2 regions of the Candidatus Enterococcus lowellii genome follow, and region 2 is predicted to be linked to the other one. Evidence: predicted binding sites of a transcription regulator. Region 2 holds the regulator's gene; the other holds the start of a gene.
The links. Region 2 encodes HrcA, which represses chaperone genes, less so after heat shock. Its sites were predicted from a motif close to TTAGCACTCNNNNNNNNNGAGTGCTAA; they were not measured.

Region 1 (7,681 bases), 1.1 Mb from region 2:
GGATTCACGGATAAAATTTGCTCAGTTTTCACATCAAAAATGATTTTGATTGCCGCATGTTGGTCAAACATTGCTCGTAACCTTTTACTTAGTTGCTGATTTTCTTTTTTTACTTTATTTACTTCTGAAACATCTTTACTGTAAGACAAAATATACGGAATCCCATAAGTACTAAAGATAGGTGTTAGTTCTGTATGTAAAGTAAAGTTTCGCTCACCTACTTCATAGCTCCGTTCATATTGAACCAAACGATTTTTCTGAATTGCTTCATCCAAATAACCTTCTATTTTTTGTCGCAAATCCGTTTTGAAAACTGTCGAAAGCGGTTCTGCGTTTAAATCTTTTAACCCCGTCAATTGCATGTATAACTCATTGCTTTTTACATAGCGATATATGCCTTCATTAAATTCTAGTAATGCTAAGGCATAATTTTGACTTTCAAATAATGGCTCTACAATACGCACTATTTCCATCCGTGATTCTGTTTCTTTTTGTAGTGCTAGTTGTTCATCAGCTAATCGTAAAAACAAAACCATTTGTTTGTTATTTAATGGCATCGCACTCATTGTAAAATATTCATTAGCACTTGCTATAAAACAAGTTAATTCGTGTGTTTTATTATAGCGAATTGCATAATTACATAAAGACAACCAAATTTTTTCTTCATGAGGAAATTCTTTAAGAAGTGACGAAAGTTTTTCTCCGATTTGTTCTTGTTTCCAATGTAACATTTTTGCAAAGCTTTCATTCATAGCTTGTAATCGGAAATCGACCACACTATTTTCTAAATCAAAAATTAGTTTAATTTGACAACTTCCTAATGAATTCATTGCCTGTGTATTTATTATATTGTCTTTAATCATTCATCTACCACCAGTTTTGAATCATTTCTTCTAGTTCGTTCAATTCTTCTCTTATTTTAGCAAGCACCTTTCAGAAAAGCAATTTTAGGACTAGCTTGATTGAATATATTTTTTGTTTTTTTATTAAAAAAAAATAAAAATTATAGTAAAAAACTGATTTAATAGCGCTCGTTATCTGGATTTATTAAAAAAATTCATTTAATTTTTCTAAAATATTTAAATTAATTTATAAACCCTGGCAACTTATCGATTGTCTCTATAAATCATCCACAGTAATTTCAGGTTCCGCTAAAATTTCCTCTTCACATAATTTTATAATATTATTTAGGTTATTTAATAAGACTTTTTTAGCGAATTTGAAAGACTAGGCAGTATTTTTCAGTACCTGTTCAATTAAACACACAGATTCATCTGCTAAAAAAATTTAACGTTCAAGCATTGATTTACGACGTTTAAGCTAAAAGTGATTGCTTACAAATCAATGCTAGGATTATCAATGTAGGTAAGAACTATTTCATTGAGGAGTAATCTATTATTAAAAAATGGGATGATATTTTTATTGTTGTATCTATGATTCTAGTTATAGCATTAGTTTTAAATCCAAGCTTATTACTATTTGAGGGTGACTTCTTTTGTAATTTCTAAAGCTCTATACGCTATTACATTTATAGCCATGTTATTTACACTTGATTTAAAATTCCTTAAATAAATCTTTTTTATCCTATCATGGATACATTTCCTTAAAATAGAGGGCTATTCTCGATTTTTATGTTTGAATGGATGAAGAGCTATGGATGCAAGTACAACATTGCATTTTTATACTTATGTAATGAAAAAACAAGTAAACCAGTGTTTAAATAAACTGCCAAGTTTTGCTTCTTTCAGATGATATAGAACAAAAATAAAACGACAATCCCTTTTAAAACAGGGATTGTCGTTCGTTTTTACATCATACCGCCCATCATTGATGGATCCATTGCTGGCGCTGCTGGTGCAGCTGGTTCTGGTTTATCAGCAACAACTGCTTCAGTTGTTAATAATAATGCAGCTACCGAAGCGGCATTTTGTAACGCTGAACGAGTTACTTTTGTAGGGTCAACGATTCCAGCATCTAACATGTTTACCCATTCACCTGTTGCAGCATTGAAACCAATACCTAATTCAGCATTTTTCAAGCGGTCAATAATTACTGAACCTTCATAACCAGCATTTTCAGCAATTTGGCGTACAGGTTCTTCTAACGCACGTAAAACAATACGGATACCAGTTGCAGCATCACCATCTGCTTCAAGAGCAGCAACTTTATTGATAACATTCACTAAAGCTGTCCCACCACCAGAAACCATGCCTTCTTCTACAGCGGCACGTGTAGCATTCAATGCGTCTTCAATGCGTAGTTTTAGTTCTTTTAATTCTGTTTCAGTTGGTGCACCAACTTTAATTACTGCTACACCACCAGCTAATTTCGCTAAACGTTCTTGTAATTTTTCACGATCGAAATCAGAAGTTGTTTCAGTAATTTGGTTTTTAATAACTTGAACACGTGCTTCAATGGCTTCTTTTGTACCAGAACCTTCAACGATTGTTGTATTGTCTTTATCAACAACTACTTTGCTTGCTTGACCTAAAGTATCAATTGTTGCATCTTTCAAATCTAAACCTAAATCTTCAGTAATCACTGTACCACCAGTTAAAATAGCAATATCTTCTAACATTGCTTTACGACGGTCACCAAAACCTGGTGCTTTTACCGCAACGACGTTAAATGTTCCACGAATTTTATTCAAGACTAATGTTGGTAAAGCTTCGCCATCTACATCGTCTGCAATAATTAATAATGGTTTTGATTGTTGTAAAATTTGTTCTAATAGCGGCAAGATATCTTGAATGTTTGAGATTTTTTTATCTGTAATCAAGATGTATGGATTTTCTAGTTCTGCTTCCATTTTATCGTTATTTGTTACCATATATTGAGATAAGTAACCACGATCAAATTGCATACCTTCTACAACATCTAATTCAGTTTCAATTCCTTTTGATTCTTCAATTGTGATAACACCATCGTTACCAACTCTTTCCATCGCATCAGCGATATACTCGCCAACTTGTTCACTACCTGAAGAAACAGCCGCTACTTGCGCAATTGCTTCTTTAGAGTCAACAATAGAAGAGATATTGTGTAATTCTTCAACTGCAGCTTTTGTTGCTAATTCAATCCCACGACGAATACCTAATGGATTTGCGCCAGCAGTAACGTTTTTCAAACCTTCGCGAACAATTGCTTGTGTTAAAACAGTAGCTGTAGTTGTACCGTCACCTGCAATATCATTTGTTTTAGAGGCAACTTCAGAAACTAATTTTGCACCCATATTTTCAAAATGATCTTCTAATTCGATTTCTTTAGCAATTGTTACCCCATCATTGGTAATCAATGGAGAACCATATGATTTTTCTAAAACAACGTTACGACCTTTAGGGCCTAATGTTACTTTTACTGTATCTGCTAATTTATCTACACCTCGTAGCATTGCTGAACGAGCGTCTTCTGCGAATTTAATATCTTTTGCCATGATTTTTTTCACCTCAAAGTTTTTTTATACTGCGTATGTTTATTTGATTATTCTACGATTGCAACAATATCTTTTGCTGAAAAAATCAGATATTCTTTACCGTCGTATTTCACTTCTGAACCAGCATATTTTTCAAATAAAACAGTGTCACCAACTTTAACTGGTACAGCTGCTAGTTCCCCATTATCTAAGACGCGGCCTTCACCAACAGCGACAACCGTTCCTGTTTGCGGTCTTTCTTTTGCTGCAGATGCTAAAACAAGTCCTCCGACAGTTTTTTCTTCTTCTTTTGCGACTTCGATCAATACACGATCACCTAATGGTTTTAACACGATAAATCCCTCCAATTAATTTCTAATCTCTATGATTTGCTGTCATTAGCACTCTCATATATCGAGTGCTAACTTACAAAACTAATATTACTTATTTTCATTCTAGAATGCAAGTCTTTTGAATTATTTTTTTATAAAAGTCAAAATTGGTTAAATAAGTCTCTCCTTCTTAACAACTTGTCCTGCACTATTTTTGTTATAATAGTAAATAAACGAGAGGAGAATTCTATGTCCACAAAAAAATATAGTGTATTAACGATTTTATTTTATGCAGCTGCTTTTTTCTCGCCTGCTTTCTTACCCGCAACTAATCAAGTATTTGCCACGATGATTGCGTATCTTTTAGGAGCAGCTGTCTTAGTTATCTTATATTTACAACAAAATGAATGGCTATCTTTCGAAAGAAAAGAAAGCAATTGGTTAAAAGTCATTGCATTTGGATTAGGCGGAATTTTTGTAGCCATCTTTTTACAAAATATCGTCTTACAAATCGAACAATTATTTGGACAAGAGGTTGCTTCTGAAAATACGCAAAATATTATTCAAATTGTTTTACAGCAACCTCTTTTTGCCATTGCGGTGATGATTGGCGGACCTATCATGGAAGAATTTGTCTTCCGTCGTGCTATCACTGGTTTTCTTGAAAAATATCTGAATGTGTGGTTAGCAATTAGTATCAGCTCGTTCTTATTTGCACTCATTCATCAAGATGGGCATTTGTTATTGTATTTCGCCTTAGGATTTTTCTTTAGTCTACTCTATTACAACACTGGAAAAATCTGGACTTCTATTTTAGCGCATGTGGGGATGAATACCTTAGTTGTTATTGCCAATATACTTTTACAATCAATAGAACTTCCCAAATAAAAAAACCGTCTAGCTTCAACACTAGACGGTTTTTTTATAGTTCTTCTCCATTCGTTGCAATAACGTTTTGGTACCAATCAAATGATTTTTTCTTACTGCGAGCTAACGTTCCTTGACCTTCGTTGTCTTTATCAACATAAATAAAGCCATAGCGTTTTTTCATTTCCCCAGTTCCCGCAGAAACTAAATCGATAAACCCCCAAGGTGTGTACCCCAGCAAATCAATTCCGTCGTATTCCACAGCTTCCTTCATCGCTTCAATATGAGCTTTCAAGTAAGCAATCCGGTAGTCGTCTTCTACTCGATTCGTTACAGAATCGATTTCGTCAATTGCACCAAAGCCATTTTCAACAATAAACAATGGGCGTTCATAGCGTTCATTAAACCAATTCATCGCATAACGCAAGCCCATTGGATCAATTTGCCAGCCCCAATCAGAAGCCTCTACATTCGGGTTTCGCACCAAATCACGAGCTTCATCATAATCAAAGGTTGGTGCTTTCCCGCTGTCTTTAATCGCAAATGACATGTAATAACTAAAACCAATATAGTCAACTGTGCCTTTTTTCAATAAGTCTAAGTCTTCTTTTGTTCGGTCTAATTGATACTCTTTGCGTTCAAAATAAGCATCGATATAACTTGGATATTCGCCTTTACAATGAACATCCGTGAACCAATAACGACGTTGCATGGCTACTGTTGCGGCCATCATATCTTTTGGTGCGCAAGAATATGGATAGATTGGCACCATTGCAATCATGCAGCCAATTTGAAAATCAGGATTGATTCGATGACCAATTTCAACAGCTTTCGCACTAGCAACTAATTCGTAATGTGCCGCTTGATACATAATTTTTTCTCGGTCTTCGCCTTCAACATATTTCAAACCTGAATTTGTGAACGGCGCAAAGTCTTCTACATAATTTGCTTGGTTATTAATTTCGTTAAATGTCATCCAGTAGTTTACTTTATTTTGATAGCGTGTAAAACAAACTTCTGCAAAACGTGCAAAGAAATCAATCACTTTCCGATTACGCCACCCACCATATTCTGTAACTAAGTGATACGGCATTTCGAAATGCGACAATGTGATGACTGGTTCAATGCCATATTTTAGACATTCATCGAATAAATCATCATAAAATTGTAATCCAGCTTCATTAGGTTCTATTTCATCCCCTTTAGGAAAAATTCTTGTCCAAGCAATCGATGTTCGAAAACATTTTAATCCTAATTCTGCAAATAACTTCACGTCTTCTTTGTAATGATGGTAAAATTGAATGGCTTCATGGTTAGGATAATTTTCGCCTGCCAACACGCCATCGGTAATTCGACGGGGAACGCCATGTTTTCCTACAGTCATCACATCAGCCACACTAATACCCTTGCCGCCTTCTTGCCAACCACCTTCTAATTGATGGGCAGCCACTGCGCCACCCCATAAGAAATCTTTTCTTAACATACTTATACACCCTTTTCCTTTAATTAAATTTCTTCGCCACGTTCTTGTGCTACATTAATTTGATCCATTTTTCTTGCAAATGGGAAATAAATGAAAAAGCCAATTGTTAAAACGATTAACTGAAGTAACGCTGCTTGCCAACCACTAATTAAAAAGCCTGAAATCACAGGTGGCGTTGTCCATGGTACTTGAATAGCTGTAAACAAGGGGACTAATCCAGTGTATAGAGCAAAATAAGTAATAATACTAGAAACAACTGGCGTTAAAATAAATGGTACAACCATAATTGGATTCATCACAATTGGTGTAGCAAAAACAATTGGTTCATTAATTCCGAAAAAAGCTGGCGCTAGTGACAAGCGACCTAATTGTCGGTATTGAGCAGAACGTGCAAATACCGCCATAAACATCACTAAACCAATCGTCATTCCCGCACCCGTCACATTGATAAATTGGTCATAAAATTGTTGTGTCACAATATGTCCACCATTTGCTAACGTCAATCCTTTTCCAGAATTTAAAATTTCTGAGTTCGCCAATGAGTTTGCTTGTAAAATTGGTCCCATGATTCCACCAACAATTGTTGAACCATGAACTCCGAAAAACCAAAGAAATGGCGTTAAAAAACCAATCATTAAGGCGCCGCCTAAAGAATCAGTCACACCTTGCATTGGACTTTGAATCACTGCATAAATCCATTCAACTACGGTGGTCTTCATGAAAACATCAAACAAAGCATATACAATCATCGCGACAGTAATTAACGCGGCTGCTGGAATTAATGCTGTAAACGAATTAGCAACATTTGCCGGAACTTGTTCAGGAAGTTTAATTCGAATATCTCGTTTTAAGAACCATGAATAACCCCAACCAACAAAAAGACCGACTAAAATAGCACTAATCATTCCTTGACCACTTGTCCAGTTTTTATCGATTACATTACCAATTGTCACTCCTGCTTCTGCATCGGTTACAGTTGAACGCATTGTCAATAAATAAACAACTAATCCAATCATACCGGCTGGTAAGCCTTCAAACCCTTCATTTTTAACGTAAGAGTAAGCAATTCCCATGACAGCAAAAATGGACATAATGGCAAATGAAGCCCCGTATGCTTGGTCAAAATACACACCTAAACCAGAATCTCTTACCCAATCAGCAACCGCTGTAACTGGAAAATTAGAAAGCAATAAGAAAATTGAGCCTACGATAGTGAAGGGCATCGTATATAACATCCCATTACGTAAAGCTGTGATTGCTTTGGTATTAACAAATTTTAAAATCGGAGGTAATACTCTTTCATTCATAAAATCGTTCATTGTCATTTCTCCTATTCGTTCATTTTACTTATAATAATTGCTTGTAAATCTGTTGTTACTATTATCCAACAAAGTATTCGCTTACATCCCTTAATATAAACAAAAAATTTTTGAAAAAAAAGTAGTTACCAGAAATTTGAAACATGTTTCAATAAAAAAAACAGATTCCTCTCTTCATTCGGAATCTGTTTTTTTAGCAAGATAAATTTTATGACTGGCTTGTTGGGCTAAAACTTCCAAAAGCGTAATAACAGGAACTTGTGTGGTA
Region 2 (7,681 bases):
TCTTTTAATGCTTGACGTACAGGAACTTTTGTACGTTCTACTAAATCTGCAGTTAATTCATCAAATTTTGCACGAGTTAATGTTAATTCTAAGTGTAATGGACCAGCATCGCCAGCTGTAATAAATGGTAAGCTAATTTGTGTACTTGTTACACCTGATAAATCTTTTTTCGCTTTTTCAGCGGCATCTTTCAAACGTTGAACAGCCATTTTATCTTTACTTAAGTCAATGCCGTTTTCTTTTTTGAATTCTGCTACCATATAATCGATGATTTTGTTATCAAAGTCATCTCCACCTAGGTTATTATCACCAGCTGTTGATAATACATCAAAGACACCGTCGCCTAATTCAAGGATAGATACGTCAAATGTACCACCACCAAGGTCAAATACTAATACTTTTTCGTCACGGTCGGTTTTATCTAAACCATAAGCTAAGGCTGCTGCAGTTGGTTCGTTAACAATACGTTCAACTTCTAAACCAGCAATTTTACCAGCGTCTTTAGTTGCTTGACGTTGTGAGTCATTGAAATAAGCAGGTACAGTGATAACTGCTTTTTCAACTTTTTCACCTAAATAATCTTCTGCAAAACCTTTGATGTATTGTAAGATCATTGCTGAGATTTCTTGTGGTGTATATGTTTTACCTTCTACTTCTACTTTATAACCAGCTTCACCAATATGACGTTTGATTGATGAAATTGTGTTAGGATTTGTCACTGCTTGACGTTTAGCTACTTCACCGACTTGAATTTCACCATTTTTGAAAGAGACTACAGATGGTGTTGTACGATTACCTTCTGGATTTGTAATAATTTTAGCTTCTCCGCCTTCTAATACAGAAACAGCTGAGTTTGTTGTACCTAAGTCAATACCAATAATTTTGCTCATATTAAAGATCTCCTTTGTGTATTCATTTCAATTAAATTATCAAATTTTATTATTGTGCCACAACAACCATACTTGCACGTAAAACGCGATCATGTAGTTTATAGCCTTTTTGTAAGACTTCTACAATCGTATCTGACGGATAGTCATCTGATGCAGGCACAGTTTGTACAGCTTGATGTAGATTTGGATCAAAAGCAACTCCAGTAGCTGGAATTTCTTCAATACCTTCTTCTTTCAAAGCTTGGCGTAAACTTTCTAATACCATTTCCACACCTTTTTTCAAACTGATACTTTGTTCATCAGTTACTTCCGCGTTCATCGCACGTTCTAGATTGTCAATGGCAGGTAATAATTTTTTACCTAAATCTTGTGAACGATATTTTTGTAACAATTCTCTTTCGTTGCGATTACGGTTCGTAATGTTTGCGATTTCAGCGCGCGCACGTAAGAATTTGTCTTCAGTTTCTTCTAATTGTTTTTTCAGTTCATCGGCTTCAGAAACAACTTCTGTTTCCTCTGTCGATTCTTCTTCGTTTGTTTCCATTACTTCTTCAATAATTTCTTCAGAAGTTTTTTCTTGTTCTGACAATGGACTAACTTCCCTTCTATTTGAAATCATGCTATTGATTAACTAGCTAATTAACCGAATCTAACGACCGGTAATAATTAACCAACGTTAAAGCTAATTCCTGGCGAAATACATCGACTAAACCAAACATTTTCGAATAAGGCATACTCGTAGGCCCTAATAAAGCAATGGTTCCTTTTCCGTGTCCTTCAATGTCATAACTTGCCTGAATCATACTCATATTATTCAATAGGTTGTCCCCAAGTTCGGAGCCAATTCGAATTTGAATGGCGCCATCGCGTGGTGCTAACAATTGGTTTAAGTTTTCTGAATTCTTCATAAATGAATACATTGACTTAAATTGTTCCACGTCTTGGTTGTGTTCGAAGTTCAATAAATTCATCCGTCCACCGACAAAAACCTTCTCTTCAAAAATATGATTTAACATGCCATCAAATAAATCCAGAACACCATCAGTCGTTTGAAAATATTTATGCAGAATCATCGGAATTTCAGTTCGTAAACGATGATAAACATTCATCAGGGGTTGCCCAATCAATTTATCATTAATGATACGAACCATTTTTTCAAGGTCATCACTACTTAAGTTTTTCGGAATTGAAAAGACTTGGCTTTCCACATTTCCTTTGTCTGTGACAATAATTGCAATGACTTGGCGATTGTTTAAAGGAACAATTCGAAAACCCGTTAGCCTTCGATCCTTTACATCTGGTCCAAGCGACAATGCCGTATAACTTGTCAAGGTAGATAAAATATTGGCAGACTGTTGAATAATTTCATTAATCTCGTGAAATTCTTTGCCAAAAGACTGCCTAATCAGTGCAACATCTTCGTTACCTACTTTCGAAGGTGTCAATAGGTGATCGACATAATACCGATAACCAGTCATCGAAGGAACTCGACCAGAAGAAGAATGTGTTTTAGCAAGTAATCCATAATCTTCAAGCGTCTTCATCTCATTACGAATCGTCGCTGAACTTGCTTCGATGCCATCCTCCATTAATTTTTTCGAGCCAACTGGCTGGCCTAAATTTGTATAATTTTGGATGATCAGACGCAAGATATTTTCTTGTCTTTCTGTTAACAAATTTATCACCTCTTGATTAGCACTCTTGTCTATCAAGTGCTAACTACATGTATAAATATATCATATTTAAAATAGAAGTCAAGAAGAAACTCTCAAAAATTAGCACTCTTCTAGACAGAGTGCTAATTTTCTTTTTGACTAAATTAAAGACTTCTACATATCGCCTCTTATATAAAATATGGTACACTGTTTTTCGAATACAATCGATCACAGAACCTGTGATACTGGAGGAAACACATTTATGTTTGAAGAAACACCCCAAGTTAAAAATACATCGGCATATATCCATATTCCCTTTTGCGAACACATTTGCTACTATTGTGATTTCAATAAAGTTTTTTTAGAAGGGCAACCTGTGGACGAATACATTCAACTACTTTTAAAAGAAATTGAACTAACGTTGCAAGTCCATCCTACCGATCAATCTGAAACAATTTACATTGGAGGTGGGACGCCCACTTCTTTATCTGCCACACAATTAGATGTTTTATTAACCGGTATTCATCACTTGTTGCCAACCAACACAACGAAAGAGTTTACGGTTGAAGCTAATCCAGGTGATTTAACTGAAGAAAAATTACAAGTCATGAAACATCATGGTGTCAATCGTTTATCTATGGGTGTGCAGACCTTTAACAATCGTTTATTAAAAAAGATTGGTCGTAAACATACGGCAGAAGATGTGTATGAAACAATTCGCGTTCTTGAAAAAAATCAGTTTGATAATGTCAGCATTGATTTGATCTACGCTTTACCTGGACAAACGTTGGAAGATTTTCGCGATACGCTACATCGCGCCATTGAATTGGGTTTGCCTCACTACTCAATGTATTCATTGATTTTAGAAAATAAAACTCAATTTATGAACTGGGTACGACAAGGCCGCTTAGAACTCCCTTCACAAGAAGTTGAAAGTCAAATGTTTGAAGAAGCGATCGAAGCCATGGAAAAATCTGGTCATCGTCAATATGAAGTCAGTAACTTTGCTGCTGTAGGCAAAGAATCACAGCATAATCTCGTGTATTGGAATAATGAAAATTATTATGGTTTCGGTGCAGGTGCCAGTGGCTATTTGAAAAATGAGCGCTATAAAAACTTTGGACCGATTCAACATTATTTACGCCCTTTACGCGACAACCAATTACCAATTGTTGAAACAGAGCTGTTAACTAAAGAAAATCAAATTGAAGAAGAGATGTTTTTGGGACTGAGAAAATTAGAAGGTATTTCTCAAAAATATTTTGCTGAGAAATTTAATGTTTCATTTATGGATGTCTACGGTAAAATTTTACCTGAATTAATAGAAAAAAATTGGCTGGTGGTCAATAATGATCGCATACAATTGACGCAGCAAGGTCTTTTTATAGGAAATGAAGTTTTTGAAAAATTTTTACTACCTAAGTAACTGACTGAAAAAAGGATTTCTTTTTCAATTAATTTTTGCTAGAATGTAGCTTATCATGGCTCTACAAAGGGGAAAACAGATGATTACAACTATTTTTTTTGATTTAGATGATACATTATTATGGGACAAACATAGTATTAAAACTGCATTTCAAGAAACTTGTAAAACAGTTGCCACAATTGATTCAAAAGTATTAGAGAACGCGGTTAGAGAAGAAGCAACAAAATTATATCAAAGCTACCCTACGTATGCATTCACGCAAATGATTGGTATTAATCCTTTTGAAGGGTTATGGGGAACCTTCGATGATCCTGGAGAAGAATTTCAACAAATGCATCAATTAATCCATACCTATCAAGTGGACGCTTGGACAAATGGTTTAAAAGCTTGTGGTATTGAGGATTTAGCTTTAGGAAAACAATTGGCACAACAATTTGTTGTAGAGCGTAAAAAACATCCGTTCGTCTATTCAGATACTTTTACGGTATTAGACCAATTAAAAGAAAAATATCAACTTGTACTAGTGACAAATGGCTCACCTTCTTTGCAACGAACAAAGCTAGCAATTACACCCGAAATTGCGCCTTATTTTGCGCATATTATTATTTCAGGTGAAGTTGGGGTTGGTAAACCCGATCCTAAAATTTTTGAATTTGCACTTGAGACAGCTAATGCATCCCCAGAGCAATCAATTATGATAGGCGATAATTTAATGACAGATATTTTAGGTTCGAATCGTACGAACATGTCAAATATTTGGATTAATCATCATCAACAAACACCGGTTACTGTGCAGCCTACTTATGAAGTTGCTTCATTAAAAGAAATTTTACCGATAATTGAACAAGTGTAACGTAAGTAAAAACAAGAGAAAAATATCCGAACGATTTAGAATGAGTAGCGCTAATCCTGCTAGACTACAGGAGCACACTCTCTCGTTCGGATATTTTACTGTTAAATAGACCTATTTCATCGCTTTTTTTGCTTATACTATAAAAAAGAATTAAGAAAAAGCATCTCTTAGGCTCCCAATTTATCTAATTGCTTAATTATCCAGTATAGTATACTTAGTAGGAGGTGTTTTTTATCTTAAAACGAACTTTTTATTTTCTCTGTATAGTCGCCTTATTGTTTTTTACACGGGCCTTTTGGTTTGATTTGTTTACGGAAGGAACACAGCTTGTTCAACATTCTGTTTCTCAATTAATAACAAATGAGGAATCAACACCCCCACCTTTAGAATTATCCCAACCCGAATCTCAAACTTTTTCAGTTGGTAATATTGAAATTGGAGACAGCCAACAAGAGGTCGAAGCCATGTACGGTACTGCTCTTAATCAAACACAAAATGAATATGGCACCCAATGGGCAAGCTATCATCAAAATTATCAAAATTTTATGATGGTTGCATATGACCAAGACAATATTGTTCGAGGGTTGTTTACCAATCAAGAATTACTTGCTTCCACTCTGGATATTCAAATGGGGACTACTAAACAAACCATCCGTGATTTGCTGGGAGAACCAGAAGAGTCTATTCGTAAAGGACTCTATAATTATCTAATCAACAGTGAAGGTGAATATGATGTGTATCAAATAGACAATAATTTCATCACCTTCTTTTATGATTTGCATGACGGTGACAAACTCACTGCTATTCAAATTATTGAACAGCAATTAGAATTAAATAAAAATTATCTTTATGCAAGTCAAACAACTGAACTACAAACTGGTTTCGAGAGACAATTATTTGATTTGACGAATGCTTCTCGTGTTAAACGAGGATTATCTGTTTTAAATTGGTCGGATCAAGCGCAAGAAACTGGACGCAAGCATAGCAAAGACATGGCTGATAATAATTATTTTGACCATATGAATCTACAAGGACAATCTCCCTTCGATCGTATGAATGAGGATCAAATTTCTTATACATTAGCTGGCGAAAATCTGGCGTATGGTCAAGCAAGCAGTATCTTTGCGCATCAAGGCTTATTAAATTCAGAAGGTCATCGTAAAAATATTTTAAATAATGGCTTTGAAAATCTAGGCATTGGCGTTTCTTTTAACGAAGAGAATCAGCCTTATTTTACAGAATTGTTCTACAAATAAAAAAACAAGTCTTTTACTTTATTCAAAGTAAAGGCTTATTTTTTTGAGTTAGCTAATTTAGCGCATTATTACACTTCGTAAAATTCTGCAATTCTTTTATTTTCAGAATTTTCTATATTATTAATGTTCATTTTTTGTTATGATAATTAATAGTTATAGGAGGTGCGGGAAATTGAAAACGTTTTGGTTAGGTATAAATATTTTATGGTCTATTCTATTTGTTGTTGCAATTGGATATATTTTCTTTCAAAAAACAGACACTTTTGATACAATCCAAACAATTGAACTTCGACTAATTTCGTTCATTCTTATTTTTGTCCTCTTTCTGTTTGTTTTTCTTTGCCAACTTACTTGGGGGGTCAGTCTTAAAAAACAACAGAAAAAACGAAAGAAGGATTGATACGCTGTAATTAGCAATCAATCCTTCTTCTTAATTTAAGTCAAAATAAGTGCGTGTGTCGCATTCATCTTGTTTTAATTGTTTAATTAAACTTTCAGCTCCATCAAAAGCAACTTGGCCTCGTAAAAAATGATTCCAACGCACAGAGACTTGTTCACCGTAGATATCTTCTTTAAAGTCTAAAATGTATACTTCAACTGTTAATTGTCGCCCTTTTTCAAAGGTATCATTATGTCCGATTGAGCCCATTGATGGATACCAGGTATCACCAACTTTCAATTCCGTTACATAAACACCTTCTTTAGGTAAACGAGTGGTACTTTTGGTTTTAATATTAGCAGTTGGAAAACCCAATGTTCGTCCACGGGCATCACCATGTACAACGGTTCCATCAATTTCATAGACATAACCTAATAATTCTGTCACTTCTTCCATATGTCCAGCGTCTAAGTTTTCACGAATACGTGTTGAACTAATTTTACGATCCGCTAAACTCTCTTTAGGAACTGTTAGAATCTCAAAGCGTCCTTTAGCATAATCTGCTAAACAAGACATATTCGCAACATCTTTTGGTCCGTACGTATAATCAAACCCCGCAACAACACAAGCAGCATTTAAGTCAACCATATATTGGTCCACGAAATCTTGTGGTTTTAAATTAGCAAATGCTGAAGTAAACTCCACAATATACAAATAATCGACTTGTTGTTGTTCCATTAGTCGTTTCTTTTGATCCAAGCTTGTTAAGTAACGCATTAATTCTGGTTGGACTTTTTGAAAAACAATAGATGGATGTTGGTTGAAGGTCATTACGGCTAATTTTAAGCCTTTTTCATCGGCAATTTTTTTCCCTTCTTGAATAACTTTTTGATGACCTTGATGAACACCGTCAAAAAAGCCCATGACTAAAACTACATCATCTTTTGGAATCATCGCTTTTTCATAAGGATGACGAATTTCAATTACTTTCATTCTGCTTTTGCTCCTCACTCTGTTTGTAATACTTTTAATGGTTTCACAATTCCTTTTTGTTTTTCATGCGGCTGATATAAGCAAACCACTTTGGCATGATAAAAAACTGCAAAAGGTTCCTTAGGCAAGTCAGTAAAGCCAAATTCTTGGTACGGCAAACGCATCCCATTTTTGACTTTGTTCCATAACTCTTCTGTAATATCAATCCGTTTAAAATCTTTCACACCAA

Region 1: groES (co-chaperone GroES) is a predicted target of HrcA. The motif match lies at 3,811-3,837, and genes of this name have one in related genera.

What each region holds. Positions count from the first base shown of each region.
Region 1 covers NZ_CP147251.1:1,193,977-1,201,657, reverse strand. The annotation lists gene DOK78_RS05845 (HD domain-containing phosphohydrolase) at 1-863, opposite strand, end outside; gene groL (chaperonin GroEL) at 1,808-3,433, opposite strand; gene groES (co-chaperone GroES) at 3,481-3,765, opposite strand; gene DOK78_RS05830 (CPBP family intramembrane glutamic endopeptidase) at 3,994-4,632, shown strand; gene DOK78_RS05825 (6-phospho-beta-glucosidase) at 4,667-6,094, opposite strand; gene DOK78_RS05820 (PTS sugar transporter subunit IIC) at 6,118-7,413, opposite strand; gene DOK78_RS05815 (MurR/RpiR family transcriptional regulator) at 7,588-7,681, opposite strand, start outside.
Region 2 covers NZ_CP147251.1:2,324,788-2,332,468, forward strand. The annotation lists gene dnaK (molecular chaperone DnaK) at 1-890, opposite strand, end outside; gene grpE (nucleotide exchange factor GrpE) at 940-1,434, opposite strand; gene hrcA (heat-inducible transcriptional repressor HrcA) at 1,526-2,566, opposite strand; gene hemW (radical SAM family heme chaperone HemW) at 2,808-3,971, shown strand; gene DOK78_RS11305 (HAD family hydrolase) at 4,051-4,824, shown strand; gene DOK78_RS11310 (CAP domain-containing protein) at 5,100-6,080, shown strand; gene DOK78_RS15800 (DUF3923 family protein) at 6,220-6,480, shown strand; gene ribF (riboflavin biosynthesis protein RibF) at 6,511-7,452, opposite strand; gene truB (tRNA pseudouridine(55) synthase TruB) at 7,467-7,681, opposite strand, start outside.